Regions from separate parts of the Kitasatospora sp. NPDC023118 genome, predicted to be linked through region 1. Evidence: riboswitches for the same ligand, from Rfam matches in the RefSeq annotation. Region 1 holds a riboswitch; each other region holds the start of a gene.

Region 1 (4,892 bases):
GACCCCCTTGCCCGGCGGGTCGTTGCACGGTCGGCGCAGCGTCGGGTTGTAGGGGACAGGGTGCCGCATCGGCCGTCCGGGTGGTCTGGGCGGGTCCGGGTGACGGGCCGTCCTCCGGGCGGGTGAGCTGTGGGCGTGGCGGCTTGAGCGGGAACGTGCGCGAGGGGGACCCGGGACGGGGGGAAACGGGAGTAGCATCCGGATCAGGTGAACGTGGTCCGGATCACACTTGAGGGAGCAGGGTCCATGGCGTACACGACCGACGAGACGCTCACCGTCCTCGTCTACAGCGACGACCGCAACACCCGCGAGCAGGTGCTGACGGCGCTCGGCCGTCGACCCGCCGAGGATCTTCCGGAGCTGTCCTACCTGGAGTGCGCGACCACCCCCGCGGTGCTCAAGGCGCTCGAGAAGGGCGGCATCGACCTCTGCGTCCTGGACGGCGAGGCGGTGCCGGCCGGCGGGCTCGGTCTCGGGCGCCAGCTCAAGGACGAGATCTACGGCTGCCCGCCGGTGCTGGTGCTGATCGGCCGGCCGCAGGACTCCTGGCTGGCCGCCTGGAGCAGGGCCGATGCCGCGATCTCCCGCCCGGTGGACCCGGTCGCGCTGGCCGGGGCGGTCGCCACCCTGCTGCGGGCGCGACTGGCCAAGCGGGCCCCGGCCACGCGTTGAGCGGGGTTGTCTCAGTACTAGAGAAGACACCGCCGTAGGAACCCCACCGCTCGATAGGCTGGCTCCATCCGTACGGACGTCCCCGGTACAGGGGAACCCACGACAGCTGGAGTCAGCCATGGTGAACGTGAACCCTGCGAACGGCGGTAGTGACCCCGCGCAGGTGGTCCGCACCTGGCCGGACCTCCTGGCGGCACTGTTGAAGGGGGAGGACCTCGACCGCTCGTCCACCGCGTGGGCGATGGACCGGATCATGAGCGGCGAGGCGTCCCCCGTCCAGGTGGCCGGGTTCATGGTGGCGCTGCGGGCCAAGGGCGAGTCGGTCGACGAGATCGCCGGCCTGGTCGACGCGATGTACGAGCACGCCGAGCCGCTGGACATCCCCGGCCCGGCGGTGGACATCGTCGGCACCGGCGGGGACCGGGCGAAGACCGTCAACATCTCCACGATGTCGGCGATCGTCGCGGCGGCCGCCGGGGCCAAGGTGGTCAAGCACGGCAACCGGTCGGCCTCGTCCACCAGCGGCTCCTCGGACGTGCTGGAGAAGCTCGGCGTGGCGCTGGACCTGTCGGCCCGCCGGGTGGCCGAGGTGGCCGAGGAGGTCGGGCTCACCTTCTGCTTCGCGGCGAAGTTCCACCCCTCGATGCGGCACGCCGCCACCGCGCGGCGCGACCTCGGGGTGCCGACCGCCTTCAACATCCTCGGCCCGCTGACCAACCCGGCCAAGGTCACCTCGCACGCGATCGGCTGCTTCGACACCCGGCTCTCCGGGCTGATCGCCGGGGTGCTCGCCCGGCGCGGGGCGAGCGCGCTGGTGTTCCGCGGCGACGACGGGCTGGACGAACTGACCATCACCACCACCTCGCAGGTGTGGCTGGTGCGCGACGGGGTGGTCACCGAGACCTCCTTCGACCCGCGGGACGTCGGCATCGAGCTGGTCGGCATCGAGGCGCTGCGCGGGGCGGACGCCGCCCACAACGCCGAGGTCGCGCGCAGGCTGCTGGCCGGAGAGCACGGGCCGGTCCGGGACGCCGTGCTGCTGAACACCGCGGCGGCGCTGGTGGCGCTCGACCTGGGCGACGCGCCGCTGACGGAGCAGCTCGCCGCGGGCATGGCGCGGGCGGCGGAGGCGATCGACTCGGGCGCCGCGCGGGACCTGCTGCGGCGCTGGGCGGATGCCACCAGCCGTAGCTGAGGCGGAAGTCGAGGGCCCGTACCGGTTCGCCGGTGCGGGCCCTGCGCACACGCCCCGAGCCGAAGGGGCGCGCCGGCGCCGAAAGTTGAGGAGCGACGAGCGAGGTACGAGCGCCGCAGTGACGAGCGTCGGCGCCGGGTTCGAGCGCCCCGGAGGCGAGCGGGCGAGAACACTGTCCGGATGGTGGATGACTGTTTGACCACTCGGCGGACCCGACCTAGAGTCTTGGCCAGGTCATGAGTGACAGCGTCAAGCCCCAGCTTGCTGTCCGGCAACCCTCCGTCCGTGGCGGGGTGCCCTGGGTGAGGACCGGGTCGCTCGGCAAGCCGTCCGTGCGACAAGCGCGGACGCCCGACGACCAGCACTCCCGGGGTCCCTCATCCCTGAAGGAGTGCATCCTCATGTCCCTCTCCACCGAAATCTGCGCGCCGCTCGCCGTCCTGGGCCACGATGTCCAGGTCCCGCTGGCCAGCGGGGAGAAGGTCGGCTACGCGGCGCTCGACTACGCGGCCAGCGCGCCGGTGCTCCAGCGGGTGTGGGACGACGTCGCCGCCTACGCGCCGTACTACGGCAGCGTGCACCGCGGCGCCGGGTACCTCTCCCAGCTCTCCACCGACCTGTTCGAGCAGAGCCGCCGGACCGTCGCCGAGTTCCTCGACCTGCGCGAGGGCGACCAGGTGGTCTTCACCCGCGCCACCACCGACTCGCTCAACCTGCTGGCCGCCGCCGTGCCGGACGGCACCCGGGTGTTCGCCTTCGAGACCGAGCACCACGCCTCGCTGCTGCCCTGGGCGCACGCCGGGCTGGAGGTCAGCTACCTGCGGGCGCCGCGCTCGCGGGCCGAGGCGGTGGCCGCACTGGACGCCGCACTGGCCGCGGCGCCCGAGGGGCCGAAGCTGCTGTGCGTCACCGGTGCCTCCAATGTGACCGGCGAGCTGTGGCCGGTCGCCGAGCTGACCGGGACGGCGCACCGGCACGGCGCCCGGGTGGTGCTGGACGCCGCCCAGCTGGCCCCGCACCACCGGGTCTCGGTGCGCGAGCTGGACGTCGACTGGATCGCCTTCTCCGGCCACAAGCTGTACGCGCCGTTCGGCGCCGGGGTGCTGGCCGGGCGCTCCGACTGGCTGGACGCGGCCCAGCCGTACCTGGCCGGTGGCGGGGCGACCCGGACGGTGGCGCGGGAGGTGGACGGCTCGGTGGCCGTCCAGTGGCACAGCGGCCCGGCCCGGCACGAGGCCGGCTCGCCGAACGTCATCGGCGCCTACGCGATCGCCTCGGCCTGCCGGGCGCTGACCGAGGCCGGCTTCGACGCGCTGGAGGCCCGGGAGCGGCAGCTGGTCGAGCGGCTGACGGCGGGGCTGGCGGAGATCCCGCAGGTCAAGGTGCTGAACCTGTTCGGGGCGGGCTCGGCCCGGGTGGGCGTGCTGTCCTTCGTCGTCCAGGGCTGGAACAGTTCGCACTTCTCGGCCGCGCTGTCCGCCGAGTACGGCATCGGGGTGCGCGACGGGCTGTTCTGCGCGCACCCGCTGGTGCGCACCCTGCTCGGCGACGAGGACGTCCCCGCGTCCGAGTGCGGGGCGCCCGAGCCCTCGCTGCCGGGCGAGCGAAGCCTGAACGCGATCCGGGTGAGCTTCGGCGCCGGGACCCCGGACGAGCACGTCGAGCGCTTCCTGACCGCCGTCCGCGAGCTGGTCACGGACGGCGCGGCCTGGAACTACCGCAACGAGGGCGGCCGTTGTGTGGCGACCGTGCAGATCGACAGGGGGCGTCGCGAGGGCTGAGCCCTACTCGTCCAGGCCGAGGGCGAAGGCCGCTTCCAGGTCGTGCTGGGAGTAGGTGCGGAAGGCGATCTGGGTCTCGGTGTGGGCCACGCCCGGGACCTTGTTGAGCCGGCCCGGGATGACCTCGGCCAGGTCGTCGTGGCGGCGCACCCGGACCATCGCCACCAGGTCGTAGCCGCCGGTCACCGAGTACACCTCGCTGACGCCCTCGATGGCAGCGATGGCCTCGGCGATCTCCGGGATGCGGTCGACACTGGTCTTGATCAGGACGATGGCGGTGATCACTGTTCGGGCTCCTTTGTGGGGTGCCGCCAGCGTATCGGGCCTCAGCGGGGGCGTCTCGGGGGGTGGCCGACCGCCGTGCACGCGTAGAGGAAGCCGGCCGAGAAGCCGATCACGTGGACCAGGTAGGCCACCCCGGGCCCGGCCGAGTGCACCGACCACCACTGCAGGGCGAACCAGAGGCCGAGCACCAGCCAGGCCGGGAAGCGCAGCGGAAGGAAGAGGAGCAGCGGGACCAGGGTGGTCACCCGAGCACGCGGGTGGAAGCGCAGATAGGCGCCGAGCACCCCGGAGATCGCGCCGGAGGCGCCGATCAGGACCCGGGTGGAATCCGCCGAGTGCGCCTCGGCGAGCGCGAAGCCGTACGCGGCCAGGCTGCCGGCCGCCAGGTAGAAGAGGAGGAACCTGGGCCGGCCGAGCCGTCGTTCGACGGTGGGACCGAAGACGTAGAGGAAGAGCAGGTTGCCCAGCAGGTGCAGCCAGCCGGCGTGCAGGAAGAGGCCGGTGAGGGCGGACACCGCCGGGTGCTTGCCCGGGGTGGGGGCGGCCGGGCAGCCGGGGACGGGGTCGGGCGCCTCGGCGAGCTGTTCGGCGGTCAGCGGGTGTCCGGTCAGCAGTTCGGCCGGGACGGCGCCCCAGCGCTGCTCGTACCTCTGTTCGGCGCAGACCCGGGCCTGGTCCCGGCCGTACAGCGGGTTGAGCCCGGCGGCGGGGCCGAGCAGGAAGACCAGGGTGTTGACCGCGATCAGGGCGTAGGTGACCGCCGGGGCGGGCACCGCCGGGCGGCCGTCCCGCGCGTCGGTGTGGTCGGGGGCCGCGAGCGCCATGCGGCCAAGCATCCCTCCGGACGGCGCAGGTGACACGGCGGTTTACGGCAGGTGGGCTAGCCCTCATGTTCCGGCAACCGGTGGTCGTGGTGGTTGCCCCAGGCAATAGGCTTGGGGCGGGCATTCCCGCCTCCC
Region 2 (4,892 bases), on a different contig from region 1:
CGTCGAGAGACAAGGCCGAACAAACCGGGATGAAATCGGCATTTCATGCCGGACATAGCGGACGAATTACCCAAACCCCCGCAGGAATTCTGACATCTGCCTGACATGTTTCACGGCCCGGGACGCGAGCCGGTCTCAGCGTCCGGACGACCTCCGGCCAAGCACTGCGCGAGTCGGAAGGGGAGCCCCGTTCCCAGCAGAGCCACACTCTACTCCGACTTGACCCGGAAATATTCCCGCCGAAATGCCAGCGACCGCCCGCACATACGGAGAGTCGAATTCCGTACGTACGGGCGGCCGGGAAGCGGGATGCGACGGCTCAGCAGCCGCCGGCCACCGCCGGAATGATCGAGACGTTCGCGCCGTCCTTGATCTCGGTCGCCAGGCCCTCGGCGAACCGCACGTCGTCGTCGTTCACGTACACGTTGACGAAGCGGCGCAGCTTTCCGGTGTCGTCCAGGATCCGGGCGGAGATGCCCGCGTGGTTCTGCTCCAGGTCGGCGATGACCTCGGCCAAGCTGGCCCCCTCGGCGGTCACCTCGGCCGCGCCGCCGGTGTAGGCGCGCAGGATGGTGGGGATGCGGACTTTGGCGCTCATGGCTCTCCTAGCGGGGGTGGGGGTGGTTCAGACGGACGCGAGACCGGCGGAGCGGAAGGACTCCAGCGTCGGGCGGATGACGGCGGTCATCCCGGCGTCGGAGACGGCGTCCAGCGTCTTCAGGCCGTCGCCGGTGTTGATCGCGACGGTCTCCTTGGCCGGGTCCAGCTGACCGGTCTCGACCAGCTTCTTCAGCACGCCGACGGTCACCCCGCCCGCGGTCTCCGCGAAGATCCCCTCGGTCCGGGCCAGCAGCCGGATCGCCGCCACGACCTCTTCGTCCGTGACGTCCTCGACCGCCCCGCCGGTCCGGCGGGCGATGTCCAGCACGTACGGGCCGTCCGCCGGGTTGCCGATCGCCAGCGACTTGGCGATGGTGTCCGGCTTGACCGGCTTGATCACGTCCCGGCCCGCCTTGAACGCGGCCGACACCGGCGAGCAGCCCTCGGCCTGGGCGCCGAAGATCCGGTACGGCCGGTCCTCCACCAGGCCGAGCTTGATCAGCTCCTGCAGCCCCTTGTCGATCTTCGTCAGCTGCGAGCCCGAGGCGATCGGGATGACGACCTGCTCCGGCAGCCGCCAGCCGAGCTGCTCGCAGATCTCGTACGCCAGCGTCTTGGAGCCCTCGCCGTAGTACGGACGCAGGTTGACGTTCACGAAACCCCAGCCCTCGCCGGCCGGGTCCCCGATCAGCTCCGAGCAGAAGCGGTTCACGTCGTCGTAGTTGCCGTCGATGCCCACCAGCTCGCCGCCGTACACCCCGGCCATCACGACCTTGCCCTGCTCCAGGTCGTGCGGGATGAAGACGCAGGACCTGAACCCGGCCCGAGCCGCCGCCGCGCCCACCGCGCCGGCCAGGTTGCCGGTCGAGGAGCAGGACAGCGTGGTGTACCCGAACGCCCGGGCCGCCTCGATGGCGCAGGCCACCACCCGGTCCTTGAAGGAGTGCGTCGGGTTCCCGGAGTCGTCCTTCACGTGCAGCGGAGCGGTGAACCCGAGCTCCCGGCCCAGGTTGTCCGCCTTCACCAGCGGGGTCCACCCCGGGTTCAGGTTCGGCTTGGCCGCCACGTCGGCCGGGACCGGCAGCAGCGGCGCGTAGCGCCAGATGGACGCCGGACCGGCCTCGATCCGCTTGCGCAGCTCCTCGGCGCGCTCGCTCCCGAACTCGTACGCGATCTCCAGCGGCCCGAAGCACTCCAGGCAGGCGAAGCTGGGGCCGAGCGGGAAGCGGGTGCCGCACTCCCGACAGGACAGGGCGGCGGCGGGGCCGAGGTCAACGGGTGGGGGTCCCCCCGGCCGAAGGCTGGGGGAGGGTGCGGCAGTGTCGACAGCCATGATGGCGGAGGCCTCTCTCCTCATCTTCCCCGTGACGCGGTCGCGCCACAGGCCGGAATTGGCACCTGTCCCGCCGGGGCCTGTGGACAGCCGAGCGAGAAGGTTGCCGGGACGTCAACGGGCCGTTCCCTCAGTCCCTCTGGATGAGCTTGTGAAGTTGTGGTTCAGCGGCGACCCCGGCGTGCGAGGGTCCGACCGCTGTACGAAGACTGTATCCGAAGGCGTCAGCCCTGAAAGGGACCGTCCGCCACGCGAGACGGCCTGTTCCACCCGACCCCGCCGAGGAGATTCACCGTGCCCGCCGAACCGACCCCCGCACTCCTCCCGCAGGCGGAGTCCTGGCTGCGCCGCCGCTCGTGGAGCGCGGCCGACCGGCCGGTTCACACCCTGCTGGAGGCCAAGCGGCGCACCCGGCAGACCGTCAGCGTCGTCCTCCCCGCACTCGACGAGGAGGCCACCGTCGGCGACATCGTCCGCACCGTCCGGCGCGAACTGATGGACCGGCTTCCTCTGGTCGACGAACTGGTCGTACTCGACTCCGGCTCCACCGACGCCACCGCCACCGTCGCCGCCGAGGCCGGCGCCCGGGTGGAACAACGGGACGCCATCCTGCCCCGGCTGCCCGCCGTCCCCGGCAAGGGCGAAGTGCTCTGGCGCTCGCTGCTGGTCACCCACGGCGACATCGTCTGCTTCGTCGACGCCGACCTGCGCGAGTTCGACCCCGCCTTCGTCTCCGGCATCCTCGGCCCCCTGCTCACCGAACCCGACATCCACCTGGTCAAGGCCATGTACGACCGCCCCCTCGAAACAGAGTCCGGCGCGATCGTCCCCGCCGGCGGTGGCCGGGTCACCGAACTCGTCGCCCGCCCCCTGCTCAACCTCCACTGGCCGGAACTCGCCGGTTTCGTCCAGCCCCTCGGCGGCGAGTACGCGGCTCGCCGCTCACTGCTCGAACGGCTGCCCTTCCCCACCGGCTACGGCGTCGAACTCGGCCTCCTGGTCGACGCGTTGGAGCTGGTCGGCCTGGACGCCCTGGCCCAGGTCGACGTCGGCGTCCGACACCACCGCCACCAGGACGGCCAGGCCCTCGGCCGGATGGCCGCCACCATCTACCGCACCGCCCTGGAACGCCTCGACCGCACCCACCGCCTCAAGGCCTCCGCCGACCTGGTCCACCCCCACCTCACCCAGTTCACCCGCGACCCGGAAACCCGCGCCTTCACCGCCCACAGCCACCCGGTGACCGCCCTGGAACGCCCCCCGATGCACACCGTGCCCGAATACGCGACCCGGCACTGAAACGTTTGCCGACCCAAGCCCCCGGCAAGATGCCAACCATGGGCGATCTCACGACCGAACGTTCGAGCGCGACCGGCACCGCCCCCGTCCTGGTGGCCTCCAACCGGGGACCGGTGTCGTTCAGCACCGCCGACGACGGCACGCTGACCCTGCGCCGCGGCGGCGGAGGCCTCGTCTCCGGCCTCTCCGCGATCGACGACCCGAACGCCGTCTGGGTGTGCGCCGCCCTCAGCGACGCCGACCGCCGAGCCGCGAGAGAAGCCCCCGACGGCCGCCTCGACCAGGCCGGCCACGACGTCGGCGGCCAGGCCGTACGGATGCTGGACATCGACCCGGAGACCTTCGCCCACGCCTACAACGGCGTCGCCAACTCCACCCTCTGGTTCATCCACCACCTGCTCTACGCGACGCCCACCGCGCCCTCCTTCGACGCGGGCTTTCGCACCGAATGGGCCGCCTACCAGGCCTACAACACGGCCTTCGCCGAGGCCCTGGCCGCCGAAGCCGCCCCGAACGCCGCGGTCCTCGTCCAGGACTACCACCTCTCCCTGGCCCCGGCCCTGCTCCGCGCGGCCCGCCCCGACCTGCGGATCGGCCACTTCTCCCACACCCCCTGGGCCCCGCCCGAGTACTACCGGATACTCCCCGACGACGCCGCCCGCGCCGTCCTCACCGGCATCCTCGGTGCCGACCGGGCCGGCTTCCTCACCGAACGCTGGGCCCGCGCCTTCGCCGCCTGTTGCGAGGACCTGCTCGGCGCGACGGTCGACCACGACACGCTCACCGTCACCCACGCAGGCCGCACCACCCGGCTGGGCGTGCACGCCCTGGGCGCCGACGCCGACTTCCTCCGCGAACGCGCCCACCGTCCCGACGTGGACGAGCGCCTCGCCGCCCTCCGCACCACCGTCGGCGACCGCCGCACCATCGTCCGGGTCGACCGCACCGAGCTGAGCAAGAACATCGTCCGCGGCCTCCAGGCCTACCGGCACCTGCTCCGCACCCATCCCGAGTGGCACGACCGGGTGGTGCACATCGCCTTCGCCTACCCCTCCCGCACCGACCTGGCCGAATACCGCGACTACACGGCGTCGGTGCGACACCTCGCCGACGCCATCAACACCGAATTCGCCACCCCCACCTGGCAACCCCTGATCCTGCACGTCAACGACGACTTCCCGCGCTCCCTCGCCGCCTACCGCCTGGCCGACGTCGCCCTCGTCAACCCCATCCGGGACGGCATGAACCTGGTCGCCAAGGAAGTTCCGGTCGTCTCCGACAACGGCTGCGCCCTCGTCCTCTCCCGCGAGGCCGGCGCCCACACCGAACTCAAGGACGACGCCCTCACCGTCAACCCCTACGACGTCATCGCCACCGCCGAGGCCCTCCACACCGGCCTCACCATGAGCCCGGAGGAGCGCGCCGACCGCACCAAGCGCCTCGCCGCCGCAGCCACCGCGCTCCCCCCGCAGCAGTGGTTCCTCGACCAGCTCAACGCCCTCTGACCGCCTCCCCCAAAGCGCCCAGCAGCTCCACCACCCCCTCGGGCCCGTCGACCACCACATCCGCCCGGTCGGCGAGTTCGCGCACCGGCGCGTCCCCCACCGCGCCGGCGCACACCAGCAGCCCCGCCACCCCCTGCCCGCGCAGCTCCTCCACC
Region 3 (4,892 bases), on a different contig from region 1:
CACCAACCGGGACTCCGACGACGCCGCCAGGTACCGGACCCGGCTGCGGAGGTAGAAGCGGGTGATCCGCTCGGCCTCGACCGCGTCCCGGGCGCCGGCCAGCACCGCCTCACCGCCGATGAGATCCCGCGGTGTCACCAGGACCAGCGGCAGGTCCGCGAGATCCCCGTCGTACACCACGGTCTCCCAGCCCGCCCCGGCCAGACCGGGCGGCGAGAGCTCCCTGAAGATCGACGCGGCGGCGCAGTCCTGCCCGGTCCGGCCGCCCCGGTCACGGTGTGCACCGAAGAGATGCCGCACCGCGGTCAGCAGGAACCGCCGACGCATCCCCGCGACCAGCCCGTTGGCCGGCGCGAAGGCGATGACCTCCAGCGGCGTCGGGTCCAGCAGCACCAGCCCGGCCGTCAGATCCGGCCGCCGCCGGGCCGCGTTCGCGACCAGCAGCCCGCCGAAGGAGTGGCCGACGAACACGAACGGGGCCCGCTCCCCCGCCGCCTCCAGCGCCGTCAGCAGTTCCTCCGCCTCAACGGCCGTCGTCCGGGGGAAGGGTCCGACATCGCTCCAGCCCGTGCCGAACCGGTCGACCAGCACCGAGCGGGTCCGGGCCGCCAGCATCGTGTGCAGCTCTCCGAACTCCTCGCCGGGAGCATGTCCCCCCGGCATCCACACGACCGTCGGCCCGCCCGTCGGCTCCCCCTCGCCCAGGACGTGCATCCGATGGCCGCCCACCTCGACCAATAACCCCGGCGCCGGCCGCGCCCCCGCCTCCCGGGCCACCAGCACCAGGTGCCGCACGGCCCCGACCAGCAGCGCCACACCGACAGCCACGGCCGCAGCACCGAGCGCCACCGCCCAGGTCGTGCCGAGCGCGACGAGGCCACCACCCACACCCGCCGTCACCAGCGCGACCGGCACTCCCGTCCAGTCCCGGCTCAGGAGCGCGAGCAGGGAGTTCGCCACCCGTCCGTCCCGGCGCATCGTGTCCTCCGCGACAGCAGCATCCGACAGCCGACCCCTTTCCGTCTTCTTCCCGTCTGCCCGGGCCCTCACCCCACAACCACTCAAGAACGCACCGCGTACGCCCAGGGACCCTGGGTCATCGACGCCCGGCGGGACGGTCGCCCCCCCGGGTCCGGCCCTGGCGAATTCCGCTTCCTTCCAAGGACTTTGAGGACCCGGGACGTCCCCGTGAGCGGCCTGAGCGGGGCGGCGGGCGCCGGGGGCGACGAGCCGGTCAGGAGTGGCGCAGGGCTTCGCTGAGGCGGTTGGCCGCCTCGACGACGGCCTGGAAGTAGTGCGGGCCGGGGTGGCGGGTGAGGCGTTCGACCGGGCCGGAGACGGAGACGGCGGCCACCACCCGGTTGGACGGGCCTCGGACGGGCGCGGAGACGGAGGCGACCCCGGGCTCGCGTTCGCCGATCGACTGCGCCCAACCGCGGCGCCGGACCCCGCTGAGGGCGGTGGCGGTGAAGCGGGCGCCCTGGAGGCCGCGGTGGAGCCGCTCGGGCTCCTCCCAGGCGAGCAGGATCTGCGCGCCGGAGCCCGCCTTCATCGGGAGGGTGACGCCGACGGGGACGGTGTCACGCAGGCCGGAGAGCCGCTCGGCGGCGGCCACGCAGATGCGGACCTCGCCCTGGCGGCGGTAGAGCTGGGCGCTCTCGCCGGTGACGTCGCGCAGGTGGGTCAGCACCGAACCGGCGGCGGCCAGCAGCCGGTCCTCACCGGCCGCCGCCGAGAGCTCGGTGAGCCGCGGGCCGAGGACGAACCGGCCCTGCATGTCCCTGCCGACCAGCCGGTGGTGTTCCAGCGCGACGGCGAGCCGGTGCGCGGTGGGCCGCGCCATGCCGGTGGCGGCGACCAGTCCGGCCAGGGTGGTCGGCCCGGCCTCCAGGGTGCCGAGGATCGAGGTGATCTTGTCGAGCACGCCGACGCCGCTCGTGTTCTCCATGGATGGGTACTCCAGTCTCAGATCCCGTGAGCGGCGGGTGGGTTCGGCTCACGGGAGCTCCCCGCGGGGAGCGGGGGGCGGTCAGCGAGGACGGGCCGGAGAAGTCGGCCGATTGCCTGCGCCGGGCACGAGACGGGTACGCGAAAGGGCCGGGGCGGGAAGCGCCCGGGCGAAGGACAGCACAGAGAGCACCGTGTCTCCTCATCTTTCCCGCGCCACGTTGGCGACAGGCCGGAGTTGGCACTGATCCCGGACGGCACGGCGCGTACTTCGAACGCCGAGTCGACCGGGGAGTTGCCGGGGCTTCGTAGGGCCGGTCCCTCCACCCCTCTGGATGATTCGCCAGGAACCATACAAGATTCCCCCGCCGACCCGCCAAACCTCCCGTGCCTCGCCCGCCCTACCCGCCCGCCGCCGATCGGGTGTGCCGTCTGGTGCCGGTCCCGTGACCGGTCGAGGATGGCGGCATGGGTGTCGACGACCCGGGTGCCGGGCTGCTGGTGACGAACGTGCGCGTGTTCGACGGGATCGGCGAGGAGGCGGTGCCGGGACACGTCCGTATCGAGCGGGACAGGATCGCGGAGGTGGTACCGGGCCACCCGTCCCCGCGCGACACCCACGGGGCGACGGTGCTCGACGGCGGAGGCGGCACGCTCATGCCGGGGCTCACCGATGCCCACGTCCACCTGTTCGCGATCGGCGGCACCATGGCGGACCTGCGGCTCGCACCGACCGGCACCGTCTACTACCAGGCCCTGGCCGCCGCCCGCGACATGCTGATGCGGGGCTTCACCACCGTGCGGGACATGGCCGGTGACACCGAGCCACTGCGGCGGGTCCTGGACCGCGGACTGTTTCCGGGCCCGCGGATCTACCCGAGCCAGGCGGCCGTCTCCCAGACCTCCGGCCACGGCGACTTCGGGTCGGTCCACGAAGTCCCGACCGTCCTGGGAGGGCCGCAGGCCCGCACCGAGCAGATCGGGTTCACCCGGATGGCCGACGGGCCGGAGCGGGTGCTCGCGGCGGTGCGCGAGCAGCTGAGGAAGGGCGCCACCCAGATCAAGGTGATGGCCGGCGGCGGGGTCGCCTCGGAGTTCGATCCGCTGGACGTGCTGCAGTTCACCACGGCTGAACTGGAGGCGGCGGTCGCCGCGGCCTCCGACTGGGGCACCTACGTGACCGTGCACGTCTACACCTCGGAGGGAGTGCGCCGCGCGGTGGAGGCCGGGGTGCGCTGCATCGAGCACGGGCACCTCACCGACGAGGACACCATCCGCTACCTCGCGGAGCGGAACGTGTGGCTGAGCACCCAGCCGTTCGAGGTCGACGACCACCACTACGCCTCCGCGGACGGCGACCGCAAGAACCGCGAGGTGTGTGAGGGCGTCGCCCGCACCTTCGGCTGGGCACTCGAACACGGCGTGCGGCTGGCGTTCGGCACCGACCTGGTGCTCGACCCCGCGAAGGCCCACCGGCAGTCCGAGATGCTGGTCCGGCTCGGCCGGTACCTCAGCCCGGTCGGCGCCCTGAAGATGGCCACCTCCGGTAACGCGGAGCTGTTCCGCCTGTCCGGCCGCCGCGACCCCTACCGCGCCGCGCCGCTCGGGGTCATCGCGCCGGGCGCGTGGGCCGACCTCCTGGTCGTCGACGGCGACCCGACCACGGACCTGTCCGTCCTCGCCGAGCCCGAACGCAACCTGCGGCTCATCGTCAAGGGCGGTGTCGTGTACAAGAACGAGCTCGGCTGACCCCGGTCCCGGGCGACACCGGGCGGCCGCTCACGCCCGCCGTCACGGGGCGGCCGCGGCCCGCCACGGTCGCTACGCGCTACCGATGAGAAGAGATGGCTACCGGCGGTGCGCCACGCCGCCCCGCGCTCCCGGTGAGCGCGTCGTACCGGGGCTGGGACTCGCCCCCGCCGGTCGACCCGGCGGGGGTGCGCGGCGGCTCGTAGGAGCTCTGAGGACTCTTGTCAGTCGCCCCACCTGTCACTGCGGTCTCCGCTTCCGGCGGTCGCCCGCGCAGTGGGACAGCGCCGCTTCGAGCGCCGTGACGGCCCGCGTCGGCGGGGAGACACTGGTCGAGGGGCCGGAGGACGGAAGTGACCGCGATGACTGACGGCGCAGACCGCGGCTACCGCGTGCTGATCGGCGAGCTGGCCTGCCTGGTACGGCTGGCGCACACCGCGCTCGGCGGCGCGACGGTCGTACTGACCGGTCCGGCCGGCGACGGCGACGGCATCCCGGCCGCGGAGAAGGCCCTCGCCGACCTGCGGTCCCGGATCGAGGAGGACGCCGCCGGAACACTCGGCGGCCGGGCCGGGACTGTCGTGGGCGTCCATGTCGGGTGCGAGGTGGAGGCTCTCGGGCAGCTGGTGCAGCGGCTGCTGGAGGCGGCCTGGGCGCGCCAGGAGCGGGAGCCGTTCGACGAGCGGCTGCTGGCCCCGCTGCGCGGGATCGCCGACGCGGCGCTGGACCTGGTCGCGCGGGCGGCCGAGGTGCTGGAGTCCGGGGCGCCCGAGGCGGTGGCGGACGTGCTCACCGAGCTGCACGAGATCGGCCAGCGGCAGCGGCTGCTGTACGAACTGCTGCTGCACGAGTACCACACGGACCCGGACGACATCGCCGACCTGGTGCTGCTGTCCTGCTGCTACCGGTGGTGCGCCGACCACGCGGGAGCGATCGCCCGCCACGCGGGGCTGTTCGCGCACGCCACGGTCTGAGGCGTTACGGCGGTCCGGCGACGGCGGTCACGGCCTGCGGGAACCGCCGGGTGGGCTCGTGCCGGCCGACCACGCCGGGCCCGCGGTTGACCGTCATGACCATCGACGCGGCCGTGGTCATGTTGAAGACGATCGCCCCCATGCCCGCCACCCCCCGGGTTCCGGCGCCACGTCGCCTCCCTGCGCGAGGGAAGCGCCGAACCGGTCCACGCGGACCTCCCC

Evidence for each region. Region 1 has a riboswitch for S-adenosylmethionine ahead of ACZ3UD_RS00370 (aminotransferase class V-fold PLP-dependent enzyme). Riboswitches for the same ligand answer to the same signal wherever they lie in the genome.
Region 2: another riboswitch for S-adenosylmethionine. It lies ahead of thrC (threonine synthase); the one in region 1 lies ahead of ACZ3UD_RS00370 (aminotransferase class V-fold PLP-dependent enzyme).
Region 3: another riboswitch for S-adenosylmethionine. It lies ahead of ACZ3UD_RS26425 (IclR family transcriptional regulator); the one in region 1 lies ahead of ACZ3UD_RS00370 (aminotransferase class V-fold PLP-dependent enzyme).

Annotation. Positions count from the first base shown of each region.
Region 1 covers NZ_JBVHHW010000001.1:85,568-90,459, forward strand. Annotated here, with positions in the region: gene ACZ3UD_RS00360 (response regulator) at 247-672, shown strand; gene trpD (anthranilate phosphoribosyltransferase) at 791-1,867, shown strand; SAM riboswitch class IV at 2,100-2,217, shown strand; gene ACZ3UD_RS00370 (aminotransferase class V-fold PLP-dependent enzyme) at 2,269-3,648, shown strand; gene ACZ3UD_RS00375 (Lrp/AsnC ligand binding domain-containing protein) at 3,652-3,933, opposite strand; gene ACZ3UD_RS00380 (rhomboid family intramembrane serine protease) at 3,975-4,757, opposite strand.
Region 2 covers NZ_JBVHHW010000005.1:4,118-9,009, reverse strand. Annotated here, with positions in the region: gene ACZ3UD_RS08080 (MoaD/ThiS family protein) at 320-598, opposite strand; gene thrC (threonine synthase) at 626-1,933, opposite strand; SAM riboswitch class I at 1,951-2,083, opposite strand; gene ACZ3UD_RS08070 (glucosyl-3-phosphoglycerate synthase) at 2,228-3,232, shown strand; gene ACZ3UD_RS08065 (alpha,alpha-trehalose-phosphate synthase (UDP-forming)) at 3,271-4,737, shown strand; gene otsB (trehalose-phosphatase) at 4,724-4,892, opposite strand, start outside.
Region 3 covers NZ_JBVHHW010000022.1:86,640-91,531, forward strand. Annotated here, with positions in the region: gene ACZ3UD_RS26420 (alpha/beta fold hydrolase) at 1-978, opposite strand, end outside; gene ACZ3UD_RS26425 (IclR family transcriptional regulator) at 1,235-1,948, opposite strand; SAM riboswitch class I at 2,147-2,289, opposite strand; gene ACZ3UD_RS26430 (metal-dependent hydrolase family protein) at 2,416-3,696, shown strand; gene ACZ3UD_RS26435 (hypothetical protein) at 4,059-4,670, shown strand; gene ACZ3UD_RS26440 (hypothetical protein) at 4,675-4,812, opposite strand.